2 regions of the Pelagibacterium flavum genome follow, and region 2 is predicted to be linked to the other one. Evidence: predicted binding sites of a transcription regulator. Region 2 holds the regulator's gene; the other holds the start of a gene.
The links. Region 2 encodes HrcA, which represses chaperone genes, less so after heat shock. Its sites were predicted from a motif close to GTTAGCACTCNCNNNNNGNGAGTGCTAAC; they were not measured.
Positions count from the first base shown of each region.

Region 1: OF122_RS16090 (co-chaperone GroES) is a predicted target of HrcA. The motif match lies at 3,753-3,781, and genes of this name have one in related genera.

Region 1 covers NZ_CP107716.1:3,190,631-3,197,520, forward strand. The annotation lists gene OF122_RS16075 (sigma-54 dependent transcriptional regulator) at 1-897, shown strand, start outside; gene OF122_RS16080 (glycosyltransferase family 39 protein) at 948-2,477, opposite strand; gene OF122_RS16085 (glycosyltransferase) at 2,481-3,593, opposite strand; gene OF122_RS16090 (co-chaperone GroES) at 3,827-4,117, shown strand; gene groL (chaperonin GroEL) at 4,197-5,837, shown strand; gene OF122_RS16100 (TSUP family transporter) at 5,960-6,709, opposite strand.
Region 2 covers NZ_CP107716.1:86,280-93,169, reverse strand. The annotation lists gene dnaJ (molecular chaperone DnaJ) at 57-1,184, opposite strand; gene dnaK (molecular chaperone DnaK) at 1,459-3,369, opposite strand; gene grpE (nucleotide exchange factor GrpE) at 3,570-4,199, opposite strand; gene hrcA (heat-inducible transcriptional repressor HrcA) at 4,300-5,388, opposite strand; gene rph (ribonuclease PH) at 5,576-6,295, shown strand; gene rdgB (RdgB/HAM1 family non-canonical purine NTP pyrophosphatase) at 6,292-6,890, shown strand, end outside.

The sequences.
Region 1 (6,890 bases), 830 kb from region 2:
ATCGCGCCGTCGGCGGCACCGGTGTTCATCACCGGGGAGAGCGGGACGGGCAAGGAAGTGACGGCCGAAGCCCTGCACAAGCGCAGCCCGCGCGCCAAGAAGCGCTTCATTGCGATCAATGCCGGCGCCATCCCGCGCGAACTTATGGAATCCGAAGTGTTCGGGGCGGTCAAAGGCTCCTATACGGGTGCCCACGAAGACCGCAAGGGCGCCATCGAAATGGCTGATGGCGGCACGCTGTTTCTCGATGAAGTGGGGGAAATGGACCTTGCCCTGCAGTCGAAACTGCTGCGTTTTTTGCAGACGGGGACGATCACCCGGGTTGGGGAGTCGGTGGCGCGACCGGTCGATGTGCGGGTAATATGCGCGACCAATCGCAATCCGATGCAATTGGTAAGCGAAAAGAAGTTCCGCGAGGACCTGTTCTATCGCCTGCATGTGCTGCCCATTCATTTGCCGCCCCTGCGGCAGAGACCGGGCGACATCATGCCACTGGCGCAAAGCTTTCTGGCCTCGTTTGCCAAGGAAGAGGGCAAGGGGTTCGTGGGATTTGCGCCCGATGTCGCGGACCTGTTCGTCGCCCGCGAATGGCCGGGCAATGTTCGCCAGCTGCAAAATCTGGTGCGCCGCATCGTCGTAATGTTCGATGGGGGAATGGTGACCTCGCAGATGGCGATGGCTGCCGACATCGAGTCACGGGATGCCTATGACGTCTCAGTCATCTCGACCGGGCCCCTACCCGACATTCTGCCCATGTGGCAGCAGGAGCAAAAGATCATCGAGGACGCGCTAGGGGCTTTCGGCGGCAACATCGCCCGCGCCGCCGCGGCGCTGGAAATCAGCCCTTCGACGATCTACCGCAAGCGACTGGGGTGGGAGCGGGCCGGCGCTGCCTAGCCATGCCCAGGTTCTATGGGCATTTCGAGCGCAGTAGCCTTCACTACCGCCTACTCGCCCCTATACCCTTGGGCATAATAGACTTGGATATTGCCCAGTTCGATAACGCCATTGCGGGCGATGGATATGCCGCCAAGGTGTTCGATACTGTCAAAATTCTCTGAGTATGCGTTGGGCACACGATCGGCATTGGGGGTCTGGGCGACGATATAGGCGTTCCAGCCGAGATGAGCGCTCTTGTCGAAATTAAATTCGAGATTGCGGGGGTCGCTGCCGAAACAGGCCAGCGGGAGACGTCCGGAGATCTGGGTGTCGATATAGCCGCAATCGATCCAGTTGGTGCCGGCGATGAACAATTCGCCCTGACCGAAGGCGCCACGCTCGTCGAGCGCTTCGCCCAGTTCGGTCCAGGGCAGCTGCAGTGCCGTCGGGTCTTCCCAATCGCCTGGGAACACGGCCCGCGCCCATCCGGTTGCGGCATGGGAAATCAGCAGGGAGAGAATGACGAAGGTCGCAATGGCCGAGCCGAAGAGCCACGCCCGAATGGCCCAGCCGTCCCGATTGGCGGCCCATGCACCCATGAGCATAAACAGCATGAGATAGCCCGGTGCCTGCCAATGGAAGTGGAACTGGGTGTCCGACCAGAGGGCGACGACGGTGAAAAAGATGACGATCGGCCAGCCGATATAGCAAAACAGCGCCGCCACACCCGGTTCAGCACCCGAGGGGAACTGACCCCGTGGGCCTGCGGCGAGTGCCTTGACGCCAACATAGAGCGCGGGAAGCGCCAGCCAAGGGACCATATAGAGCAGTTGTCCCCAGATCATGCGGATCAATCCGTCCCAGCGCAGACCGGATTCGGCCAGCGCCCTGCCGCCCTGAAAGCCGAAGGACACCCAATCATTCTGCGCGTTCCAAATCAGAACCGGAGAGAAGATGGCAGGCGCTATCATAAGTGCCAGCCACGGCGCACGATGAGCCAGCCAGCGGCGCTGGGTGGAGTTGGCAAGAATGAACAGGCCGGTGCCCGCCACAAGAAAGACGGCATGATACTTCGAGAGAAATGTCAGGCCGAGAAATACTCCGGCAACGCCCCAGTAAAGGAAGGGTCGCTGAGCGCCCTTGCCGAAGAAGATTTCGATCAGCACGCGGATCGTTGCGAGCCAGAACAGCACCATAGGGGCGTCGGGCTGGGTCCAAGACCCGATGGATAGCGAAAACAGCACGCAAGCGTTGACGATGAGCGCTGCGTAAAAGCCGCCAAGCGGGGAATGGATGCGGCGGACAATATCGAAGACCAGCCAGGTCGAGACCGCGAACATCAAGATGAAAGGCAGGCGGATGACGAGCAGGTTATCGGACCCAGTCAGTTGCAGGGTGGCCCAGATGGTCCAGAGCGAGACGGGCGGCTGGTCGAAATAGCTCAGATGGAATTGGCGGGCGGATGCCAGGTAATAGGCTTCTCCAGTGCCCCACCCGACTACAGCGCCACCGATCATGCGCAGGATCAGGGTGACGGCGATCAGGGCGAGGGTGGCTTGACCGGAGGTGAAGGGGCCGATGCGATCACGCGGGTTCATGGTCTAGCGCCACGTAAAAATGCGGGTAACCGCGTAGTTGAAAACCACGCTCATAACGGCGCCGGCTATGCCGGCAACGATGAAGTTGGCCATATGGGTTTCAAACAGCACGCTGGCGACCGAGACGTTGGCCAGTGTGCCGAAACTACAGACCAGGTAAAAGCTGAGAAGCCCGACCCAGAACCGACGACCAGTCAGTTTCTTGTCAGCATACGTCAACTCGTTGTTGAGCAGATAATTGGTCGTCATGGCCACAAGAGTTGCGACCAACTGGCTGTTGGCGAAATTGAAATCGAGGACTTCAAAGGCAAAGGTCAGCACTGAAAGGTGGACGACGACGCCCGACGCCCCGACGAGGGAAAACAAGAGAAAGCTGGTGGGCAGGATACCACGGGAAATCTGCGACACGATGAGCCCGAGGAACTGAGCGACGACCAGAGCGCTCATCTTGCTTTCGCCGGCAAAGCGGGGGCGGAAGGTGTAGGGCACTTCGGTGATAACCAGTTTTCGACCGAGCTGACGGTTGCCGGTGGCAATGATGTCGAGCAGTATCTTGAAGCCCTCGCGCGACAGGCGCGGCACGATCTGGTTGAACAGCGACCGGCGGAGCAGAAAAAAGCCGCTCATGGGATCAGATAGAGCTTTGCCGGTGAGAAGCCCCGAAAGCCGGGTTGCCAGCTCGGACCCCTTCTGGCGGCTGGCGGAAAAGCCTTCTTGCGAACTTCCTGCCCCGGTATAGCGTGAACCCACGACGATATCGGCTCCAGCGCGGGCCTGTTCGAGCATCTTGGGTAAGATCGTTTCGTCGTGCTGATGGTCGGCATCGATCACCGCAACAAATTCTGCCGCGGAGGACGCCATCCCTTCGATGCAGGCCGATGACAGGCCGCGCCGCCCTATGCGATGGATGCATCTGACGTGAGGTTTTTGCGTTGCTATCTGTTTGGCCAGATCGGCCGTTCCATCCGGGCTGTTATCGTCAACGACGATGACCTCGAACGTCGTTCCAGCCAGCGCTGCCTCGAGCTTTTCGATGAGCGGGGCGATGTTTTCGCGTTCATTGAAGGTGGGGACGATGACCGACAGGGTCGGCGGGTTCCAATTTTGTGCGGACATCTTTTCCAATTCTGTCATCGTCTCGTCTTTTTATGTCCGCATGAACGTGGCGCATGCAAATCGCGCAACGGCATAACAAGCCCCTGTCCGCGATGCAAAATTTTTTGTGTGCAGCATTCTTGACTCCCGCCCACCCCTCTCCTATCTGCACCGAATGCTGCTAGCACTCTTAACGCTAGAGTGCTAATAGCGGAGGAAATTGCATCTCAACTTCACGTTCCAAAGGAGCGACTATGAGCTTCCGTCCCCTGCATGACCGCGTTGTGGTCCGTCGCGTCGATAGCGAATCCAAAACCGCCGGCGGTATCATCATCCCCGACACTGCCAAGGAAAAGCCCTCTGAGGGCGTTGTCGTTTCCGTCGGCGCCGGAGCCCGCGACGACAGCGGCAAGATCGTTCCGCTCGACGTCAAGGAAGGCGACCGTGTCTTGTTTGGCAAGTGGAGCGGCACCGAAGTCAAGGTTGGCGGCGAAGACCTGCTGATCATGAAAGAGTCCGACATCATGGGCGTGATCGAAGGCTAATCCGGTCGTGCTTCCTACCGGAAGCGCCCCCAAAAACCTTCGGATGCCCTTTTTCATTTTTTTCAAGGAGCAGAATTAAATGGCTGCCAAAGAAGTCAAATTCTCGACCGAAGCCCGCGACAAGATGGTCCGCGGCGTCAACATCCTGGCCAATGCGGTCAAGGTGACGCTCGGTCCCAAGGGCCGCAACGTGGTCATCGAAAAGTCGTTCGGCGCACCGCGCATCACCAAGGACGGCGTGACCGTTGCCAAAGAAATCGAACTCGAAGACAAGTTCGAGAACATGGGCGCGCAGATGCTGCGCACCGTGGCCTCCAAGACCAACGACATCGCCGGTGACGGCACCACGACTTCGACCGTTCTGGCTCAGTCGATCGTCAACGAAGGCGTCAAGGCCGTCGCTGCCGGCATGAACCCTATGGATCTCAAGCGCGGCATCGATCTGGCTGTGACCGAAGTGATCTCGAACCTGGCCAGCAAGGCGGTCAAGATTTCGAACTCTTCGGAAGTCGCTCAGGTCGGCACGATCTCTGCCAATGGCGAAAAGGCCATCGGCGACATGATCGCCAACGCGATGCAGAAGGTCGGCAACGAGGGTGTCATCACCGTCGAGGAAGCCAAGACCGCAGAAACCGAACTCGATGTCGTTGAAGGCATGCAGTTCGACCGCGGTTACCTGTCGCCGTATTTCGTGACCAATACTGAAAAGATGGTCGCCCAGCTCGATGATCCGCTCATCCTGCTGCACGAAAAGAAGCTCTCGAACCTGCAGGCTCTCCTACCCGTGCTCGAAAGCGTCGTTCAGTCCAACCGTCCGCTGCTGATCATTGCAGAAGACGTTGAAGGCGAAGCGCTTGCCACCCTCGTCGTCAACCGTCTGCGTGGCGGTTTGAAGGTCGCTGCCGTCAAGGCTCCGGGCTTCGGCGATCGCCGCAAGGCCATGCTCGAAGACATCGCCATCCTGACCGGTGGCCAGGTGATTTCCGAAGACCTCGGCATCAAGCTCGAGAACGTGACCACCGACATGCTGGGCACTGCCAAACGCGTCGAGATCACCAAGGAAAACACCACCATCGTCGATGGTTCGGGCTCCAAGGACGACATCGAAGGCCGCGTCAACCAGATCAAGGCTCAGATCGAAGAAACCTCGTCGGACTACGACAAGGAAAAGCTTCAGGAACGCCTGGCCAAACTGGCCGGTGGCGTTGCCGTGATCAAGGTCGGCGGTTCGACCGAAGTGGAAGTGAAAGAACGCAAGGACCGCGTCGATGACGCGCTCAATGCGACCCGCGCGGCGGTTGAAGAAGGCATCGTTGCCGGTGGTGGCGTTGCGCTGCTGCGGGCCTCGAACGCTCTGACCGTCAAGGGTGTCAACGCCGACCAGCAGGCCGGCATCGCCATCGTCAAGCGCGCTCTGCAGGAGCCGATCCGTCAGATCGCCAACAATGCTGGCGACGAAGGTTCGGTTGTCGTGGGCAAGATCCTCGACAATGGTTCGGACACGTTCGGCTATGACGCGCAGACGGGCGAATATGGCGACATGATCCAGATGGGCATCATCGATCCCGTCAAGGTCGTGCGTACCGCTCTCGAAGACGCTGCATCGGTCGCTGGCCTCCTGGTTACCACCGAAGCCATGGTCGCCGAGATCCCCAAGGAAGCTGCCCCGGCAATGCCCGGCGGTGGCGGTATGGGCGGCATGGGCGGCATGGATTTCTAATCCAGCGCTCGACGCATCAGGAATTGAGACCTCTCCAGGGTCTCGAACGGGAAGGGCAGTGCTTCGGCGCTGCCCTTTTCGTTTGAATCTTCCCGTTCGTTTCTTAGGCCTGGCCTTGTTCGTTAGGGGAAGAACAGCAGCTTAACCGCGAGGATGATTGAGACCACGATGACCAGAGGGCGGATGATCCTGGCGCCATAGCGGATGCCGGTGACGGCGCCGAGATAGCCACCTATGACCTGACCGCCGGCCATGACGATGGCAACGGGCCAGACAACGTCTCCGGCGATGATAAAAAATAGCAGCGCGGCAAGGTTGGAGGTGACGTTGAGGATTTTGGTGTGGGCCGAAGCACGGGCTGCAGAGAGGCCGAACAGCGCCACGAAAGCCAGCATGAGGAACGACCCTGTGCCCGGGCCGAAAACGCCATCGTAAAAGCCGATCACCAGGGCGAAGACGGGAACGAAGGTTGGAAACTTGAGACGGGCTACGCCGTCGATATCCTTTATCGATGGCGAGAAGGTGAAATAGAGCGCGACGGCGATCACAGCGACGGGGATGAGGACTTCAAGGGCCGAGGTGTCGACCTGCTTGACGATGACGGCGCCGAGCAGAGAGCCCGCGAAGGCCGCGCCAATGGAGGGGACCAGCGAGAGGATCGACACGTAGCCCTTGCGCCAATAGGTCCAGGCGGCCATCGTGGTGCCGACGATGGACTGGGCCTTGTTGGTGGCGATGGCACCCAGCGGCGGTAGACCGGCCCAAAGCAGAGCGGGAATGGTAATCAGGCCCCCGCCGCCGGCGACGGCATCCACAAAGCCAGCGACGACGCCGACGCCGCCCAGCGCCACAAGTACCCAGATATCGTACACGGAAAACTCCAGCCAAATGCAGCGCGTCGAAAGCGCGCTTGCTGGCATGAAGCGGAGGGATTTGCAACTGGATCGGCGATGGACCAGCGATGCATTACATCTGAATTGACGAACAATCTGTCGGTGACGGCTGGGTTTCTCGAAACAGCGGAATGCGGCAGAGTCCGGTCATCGCAAATCA
Region 2 (6,890 bases):
AGACAAAAAAAGCCCTCCGCGGTGGGAGGGCTTTTCCAGAATGCCCACTGACCGGCTCAGTGGAACATGGTCTTGAGCTTGTCGAAAAACCCTTCCGATCCCGGCGAGGTTTCGCGGTTGGAGAGGTTTTCGAACTCCTCGAGCAGTTCGCGCTGGCGCTTTGAAAGCTTTTGCGGCGTTTCCACATCGAGCTGAACGTAGAGGTCGCCGACCTGCTGGCTGCGCAGCACCGGCATGCCCTTGCCTTTCAAACGCACGCGCTGGCCGGGCTGGGTGCCTTCATTGACCTTGACCTTGGCGCGGCTGCCTTCGAGCGTCGGCACTTCGAACTCGCCGCCCAGAGCTGCGGTGATCATAGAAATGGGCACCTTGGCGTAAAGATCGGCCCCGTCACGCTGGAACAACTGGTGCGGTTTTACCGAAACGAAAATGTAAAGATCGCCGGCTGGTCCGCCGCGCAATCCCGCCTCGCCTTCGCCGCCCAGGCGAATGCGCGTACCGTCCTCGATTCCCTTTGGAACATCGACCGAAAGCGTGCGCGAGGTCTGCCTGCGACCCTGCCCGTGGCAGTCCGTGCAGGGCTGGTCCATGGTTTCCCCGCGCCCGTGGCACTGGGGACAGGTCTGCTGGATGGTGAAGAACCCTTGCGCCGCGCGCACCTTGCCATGCCCGCTGCACATGCGGCACGTGGAAAACCCGGTGCCCGGCTTGGCGCCCGTTCCATCGCAGGTTTCGCACCCGATCAGGGATGGCACGTCGATATCGACTGTCGTGCCCGCAAAAGCATCTTCGAGGGTAATTTCGAGATTGTAGCGCAGATCCGAACCGCGCTGGCGGCCGTCGCGCTGGCGCTGGCGTGAGGCCCCGCCCATGAATTCCCCGAAAATGTCTTCGAAAATATCGGACATCGAGGAGGAAAAGTCATTCCCGAACCCGTGGGCTCCACCACCGCCGCCGCCGTTGAACGCCGCATGGCCGAACCGGTCATAGGCCGCGCGCTTTTGCGGGTCCTTGAGCGTGTCGTAGGCCTCGGAAACTTCCTTGAACTTGTGCTCGGCCTCGGTGTCTCCCGGATTGCGGTCCGGATGATACTGCATGGCCAGCTTGCGATAGGCGGATTTCAGCGCCGCGGCATCGCAGGATTTTTCGACTCCGAGCACGGAATAAAAATCGGCTTTGCTCATGAGCTCAATGTACCCCCATATCGCGGCAGGGGCAGAAAATGGACGGGTGCAAGATCATCTCTTGTGCCAAACCAACCGTTCTTGTCATGACGCATCTCTCTTGGGGCCAGCATTGGCCGAAGCCCTTGTGCGCCTAGGTAATCATCGTTGCTGCCTGTTACCATAGGCAGCGGCGAAAAGACCAGCACTCACCGGTGATTCACGTGAAACTGGCGCCCTGGAAAAAACAGTGCCGCCCGAAGGCGGCACTGCGATCATTTTCAAGGCAGAAGGTTTACGCCGACTTCTTGTCGTCGTCGTCCTTGACCTCTTCGAAGTCGGCATCGACCACGTCGTCATCGGCCTGGGCGTCACCCGCGGCAGCGGCTTCGGCTTCTTCCTGGCTGGCCTTGTACATGGCTTCGCCAAGCTTCATCGAAGCCTGGGCAAGCGCCGCGGCCTTTTCCTTGATCGCCTCGGGGTCGTCGCCCTCGAGTGCGGTCCTGGTATCGGCAATGGCGGTCTCGATCTCGGTCCTGATCTCGGCCGTTACCTTGTCACCATGCTCCTTGAGCGAGGATTCGGTGGAATGCACGAGGCTTTCGGCCTGGTTCTTGGCTTCCACGACTTCGCGGCGCTTCTTGTCGGCCTCCGCGTTCGCTTCGGCGTCCTTGACCATCTGCTCGATATCGGCGTCCGAAAGACCGCCCGAGGCCTGGATGCGGATCTGCTGCTCCTTGCCCGTGCCCTTGTCTTTCGCCGAAACATTGACGATGCCGTTGGCGTCGATGTCGAAGGTCACCTCGACCTGCGGCACTCCGCGTGGCGCCGAGGGGATACCGACCAGATCGAACTGGCCGAGCATCTTGTTGTCGGCCGCCATTTCGCGCTCGCCCTGGAAGACCCGGATGGTCACCGCCGACTGATTGTCTTCAGCGGTGGAGAACACCTGGCTCTTTTTGGTCGGGATCGTCGTGTTGCGGTCGATCAGGCGGGTGAACACGCCACCGAGCGTCTCGATGCCCAGCGAAAGCGGGGTCACGTCGAGCAGCAGCACGTCTTTCACATCGCCCTGCAGAACGCCGGCCTGAATGGCGGCGCCCATGGCAACCACTTCGTCAGGGTTCACGCCCTTGTGGGGTTCCTTGCCAAAGAAGTTCTTCACCTCTTCCTGCACCTTGGGCATGCGGGTCATGCCGCCGACCAGAACGACTTCGTCGATCTCGCCAGCCGAAATCCCGGCATCCTTGAGCGCTGCGCGGCACGGATCGATGGTGCGCTTGATCAGATCTTCAACGATCGATTCGAACTTGGCGCGGGTCAGCTTGAGCTGCAGATGCTTGGGGCCCGAAGCGTCCGCGGTGATGAACGGCAGGTTCACTTCGGTCTGGCTGGCGGACGAAAGCTCGATCTTGGCCTTTTCGGCAGCTTCCTTGAGCCGCTGCAGCGCCAGCTTGTCGCCGCGCAGGTCAATGCCCTGCTCTTTCTTGAACTCGTCGGCGAGGTAATCGACAAGACGCATGTCGAAATCTTCACCGCCAAGGAAGGTATCGCCATTGGTGGATTTGACTTCGAAAACGCCGTCGCCGATCTCGAGGATCGAAATATCGAACGTGCCGCCGCCAAGGTCATAGACAGCGATCGTGCCGGATTCTTTCTTGTCCAGCCCGTAGGCCAGCGCGGCAGCGGTCGGCTCGTTGATGATGCGGAGCACTTCGAGCCCGGCGATCTTGCCGGCGTCCTTGGTGGCCTGGCGCTGGCTGTCGTTGAAATAGGCCGGAACCGTGATGACGGCCTGAGTCACCGGTTCACCGAGATAGCTCTCGGCGGTCTCCTTCATCTTGCCAAGGATCATGGCGGAGACTTCGGACGGAGAAGATTTCTTCCCATCCGCTTCCACCCAGGCGTCGCCATTGTCAGCCTTGACGATCTTGTAGGGCACAAGGCCCTTGTCCTTGGTGACCATCGGGTCTTCGAACCGGCGCCCGATCAGGCGCTTGACGGCAAACAGCGTGCCCTCGGGGTTGGTCACGGCCTGGCGCTTGGCCGGCTGGCCCACGAGACGCTCGCCATCGCTTGAGAAGGCCACCATGGACGGCGTGGTGCGCGCGCCCTCGGCATTCTCGATCACTTTGGGGTTTTTGCCGTCCATGACGGCAACGCACGAATTGGTCGTGCCCAGGTCAATACCGATTACTTTTCCCATTCCGAAACCTCATTTCTCGAGCGAGTCCTAAAATTTGGCTCTGACCCCTCAACGCGCCCATTCACGTTGCGGCATCGCATTGATCGGTCGTGCCGGACCCCTCTGGGGGATGGATTTGGCCCGGTTTCCCGGGCTTGTTGGCTATATAAGGAGGGGGGGAGGGCCCTTCAAGCGCGCCCCCCGCTTTGCGTGAATTTTTGTCAGGCCGATTTGTCGAGTCCATCGCCGGGCTCGGCGTCCGTTTTGGGTGCGGGCTTGTTGCCACCCTTGGCCACGCCCACCATGGCGGGGCGCAGAACGCGCTCGCCAATGGCATATCCGGTCTGGACCACCTGAACCACCGTGCCTTCGGGCACGGAGGGGTCAGGCACTTCAAACATGGCCTGATGGCGGTGGGGGTCGAACTTTTCGCCCTCGGCCACGATCGGGATCACCCCGTTCTTTTGCAAAAGCCGCTGCATTTCGCGCTCGGTCATCTCGATCCCCTCGATCAGGGATTTGAGCGTGCCGTCGGCGTTTTCCCGCAATTCGGCGGGAATGACCATCAGGGCGCGCGAGAGATTGTCGGTGGCCACCAGCATGTCGCGGGCAAACCCGGCAATGGCATAAGAGCGCGTGTCGGAAACTTCGCGCTCGGTGCGCTTGCGCAGGTTTTCCATTTCGGCCGCCGTGCGCAGCACCTGGTCGCGCAGCTGTTCCTTTTCGGCTTCAAGCTGGGCGATGCGCTCCTCGGCCGTCGGCTCGGTGGAAACCGCTTCTGCGTCCTCGGCCTCAAGGCGCGGATCGATGTCGTCGTTCGGCTCTGGCGTCGTGTTGTCGTCGCTCATCATTGCTCTTTCAACGATTGGGGAAGTTAAGGTTGGCTGCCATATCGGCCAAGGGCGGAAATATTTCAAGCCTCGTGGCGAAAAGCCCCACTTAACAAAACCGCTAAAGCTCGGTTTTGCGCGAGATCAGCTTGGACACAACATGCGCGGTATAATCGACCACCGGCACAATGCGCGCATAATTGAGCCGCGTCGGCCCGATCACGCCCAGGACGCCCACCACCTTGTCATTGGCATCCTTGTAGGGCGACAAAACGACCGAGGAGCCGGAAAGCGAAAACAGCTTGTTTTCCGAACCAATGAAGATGCGCACCCCTTGGGCGGTTTCCGCATCGTTCAAAAGATCGATCAGCCCCTGCTTGGTTTCGATCTCGTCGAACAATTGCCGCACACGGGCCAGATCTTCCGATGCCATCGTGTCATCGATCAGATTGGCCCTGCCCCGAACGATCAGCGTCGGAGCAGAGGTATCGGCCTCGATCATCGAGGCCAGCCCGGAATCCACCAGCCGCTGCGCAATGGCATCGAGTTCGGCCCGCTGGCTTTCCGATTGCCGGCGGATCGAATCGCGCGCCTGCTGCAGCGTCTTGCCCACGATGTGATGGGCCAGAAAGTTCGATGCCTGGGTCAAGGCGCTCGCCGTCAGCCCCGGTGGCAGCGCAATAATGCGGTTTTCAACCTGCCCGTCTTCCCCCACAAGAATCGCCATGGCCCGCTCGGGGTCGAGCCGGACAAATTCTACATGCTTGAGCACCATGTCCGATTTTGCGGCAATCACCATGCCCGCGCCATGCGACAGGCCCGAGAGCAAGGCACTCGCTTCGTTGAGAAGGTCTTCGACACGTCCCGACCTGCCCCCGCCCGAAACGGTGCGGGCGATCTGGTCGCGCTCGGTCTCGTCCATGGCGCCCACTTCGAGCATGGCATCGACGAAAAACCGCAAGCCTTCCTGCGTTGGTGCCCGCCCCGCCGATGTATGCGGTGCGGCAATCAGGCCCAGCTCTTCCAGATCGGCCATCACATTGCGCACGGATGCGGGCGAGAGTTGCATGTCGAGCATCTTGGAAATGGCCCGCGACCCTATGGGTTCGCCGGTTTCCAGATAGCGCTCGACCAGCCGCCGGAAGATGTCCTGGCTGCGCGCCGAAAGGGTCGTCAGGAATTCGGGCGAATTCAGTGGTGTTTTTTCCATTTCGTCTTTTTCGCTTCCAGGGCCGGCGCTGGCAAGAAATTGAATCCAAACACAATCAAATGCCCCAGGTTAACTAAGTAGGAGAAATCACGGGGACCGCCAAGGGCGCGCCGCTTGTTCCAGCCGTCTTGAACCGTTAAGAGGCTGGTAACCATATCAGCCAACAGACACCGGGAAGACAGTTTTTATGCGGCCAAGCGGACGGGCAAGCGATCAGATACGCGATGTGACAATTGAACGGGGCGTCGCGCCGCAGGCGGAGGGCTCGTGCCTCGTCTCGTTCGGGCGGACCCGCGTTCTGTGCACCGCAAGCGTTGAAACCTCCCTTCCGCCCTGGCGGCGCGGTCAGGGCTTGGGCTGGGTAACCGCCGAATACGGCATGCTGCCCCGCGCCACCGGCTCACGCACCCGCCGCGAGGCGACCGCTGGCAAGCAATCGGGCCGTACCCAGGAAATCCAGCGCCTGATCGGGCGCTCCCTGCGCGCCGTCATCGACATGCAGGCTCTGGGCGAAAATCAGGTCATTTTGGATTGCGACGTGCTCGAAGCCGATGGCGGCACCCGAACCGCCTCGATCACCGGCGCCTTCGTTGCGCTGTCGGAAGCGATTTTCTGGATGAAGGAACGTTCGCTTTTGAAGGGCGATCCAATCCGCGACCATGTGGCTGCCGTATCGTGCGGCGTCTATCGCGGCACCCCGGTGCTCGATCTTGATTACCTCGAAGACAGCGAAGCCGATACCGACGCCAATTTCGTTCTGACCGGTTCGGGTAAGTTCGTTGAAATCCAGGGCACGGCCGAAGCCGAACCCTTTTCCGCCCAGGAGCTGGCCGAACTGATCGGACTTGCCGAAAAGGGCATTGCCGAACTGGTTGACCTGCAGCGCGCCGTATTGGGGGCGTCATGACGATCAGGCTCAAGCGCGGCGACCGGCTGGTTCTGGCCACTCACAACAAAGGCAAGCTCGCCGAATTTCAGGACATGCTGAAAGACTTCGGCCTCGAGATCGTCTCGGCCGGTGATCTGGGCCTGCCCGAGCCGGAAGAGACCGGCACGACATTTGTCGAGAACGCGCGGCTCAAGGCGCACGCGGCCGCCAAGGCGACGGGCGAAATCGCGCTCAGCGACGATTCGGGCATTTCGGTTGATGCGCTTGATGGCCAGCCCGGCGTTTACACCGCCGATTGGGCGGGCGTGCCGCGCAATTTCACCAACGCCATGCAAAAGGTGCAGGATCTGCTCGTCGAAAAAGGCGCGACCGAACCGGGCCAACGCAGGGCCCAGTTCAATGCTGTGCTCTGCCTCGCCCTGCCCGACGGCACCGACATGGTTTTCGAAGGTGTCGCTCCCGGCACGCTGGTCTGGCCGCCCGTCGGAGATTCGGGCCACGGCTATGACCCCATGTTCAAGCCCGATGGATATGAGAAAACCTTCGGCCAGATGAGCGCTGAAGAAAAACATTCCTGGGCCCCTGGCAAGGAGGGCCTGTCCCACCGTGCCCG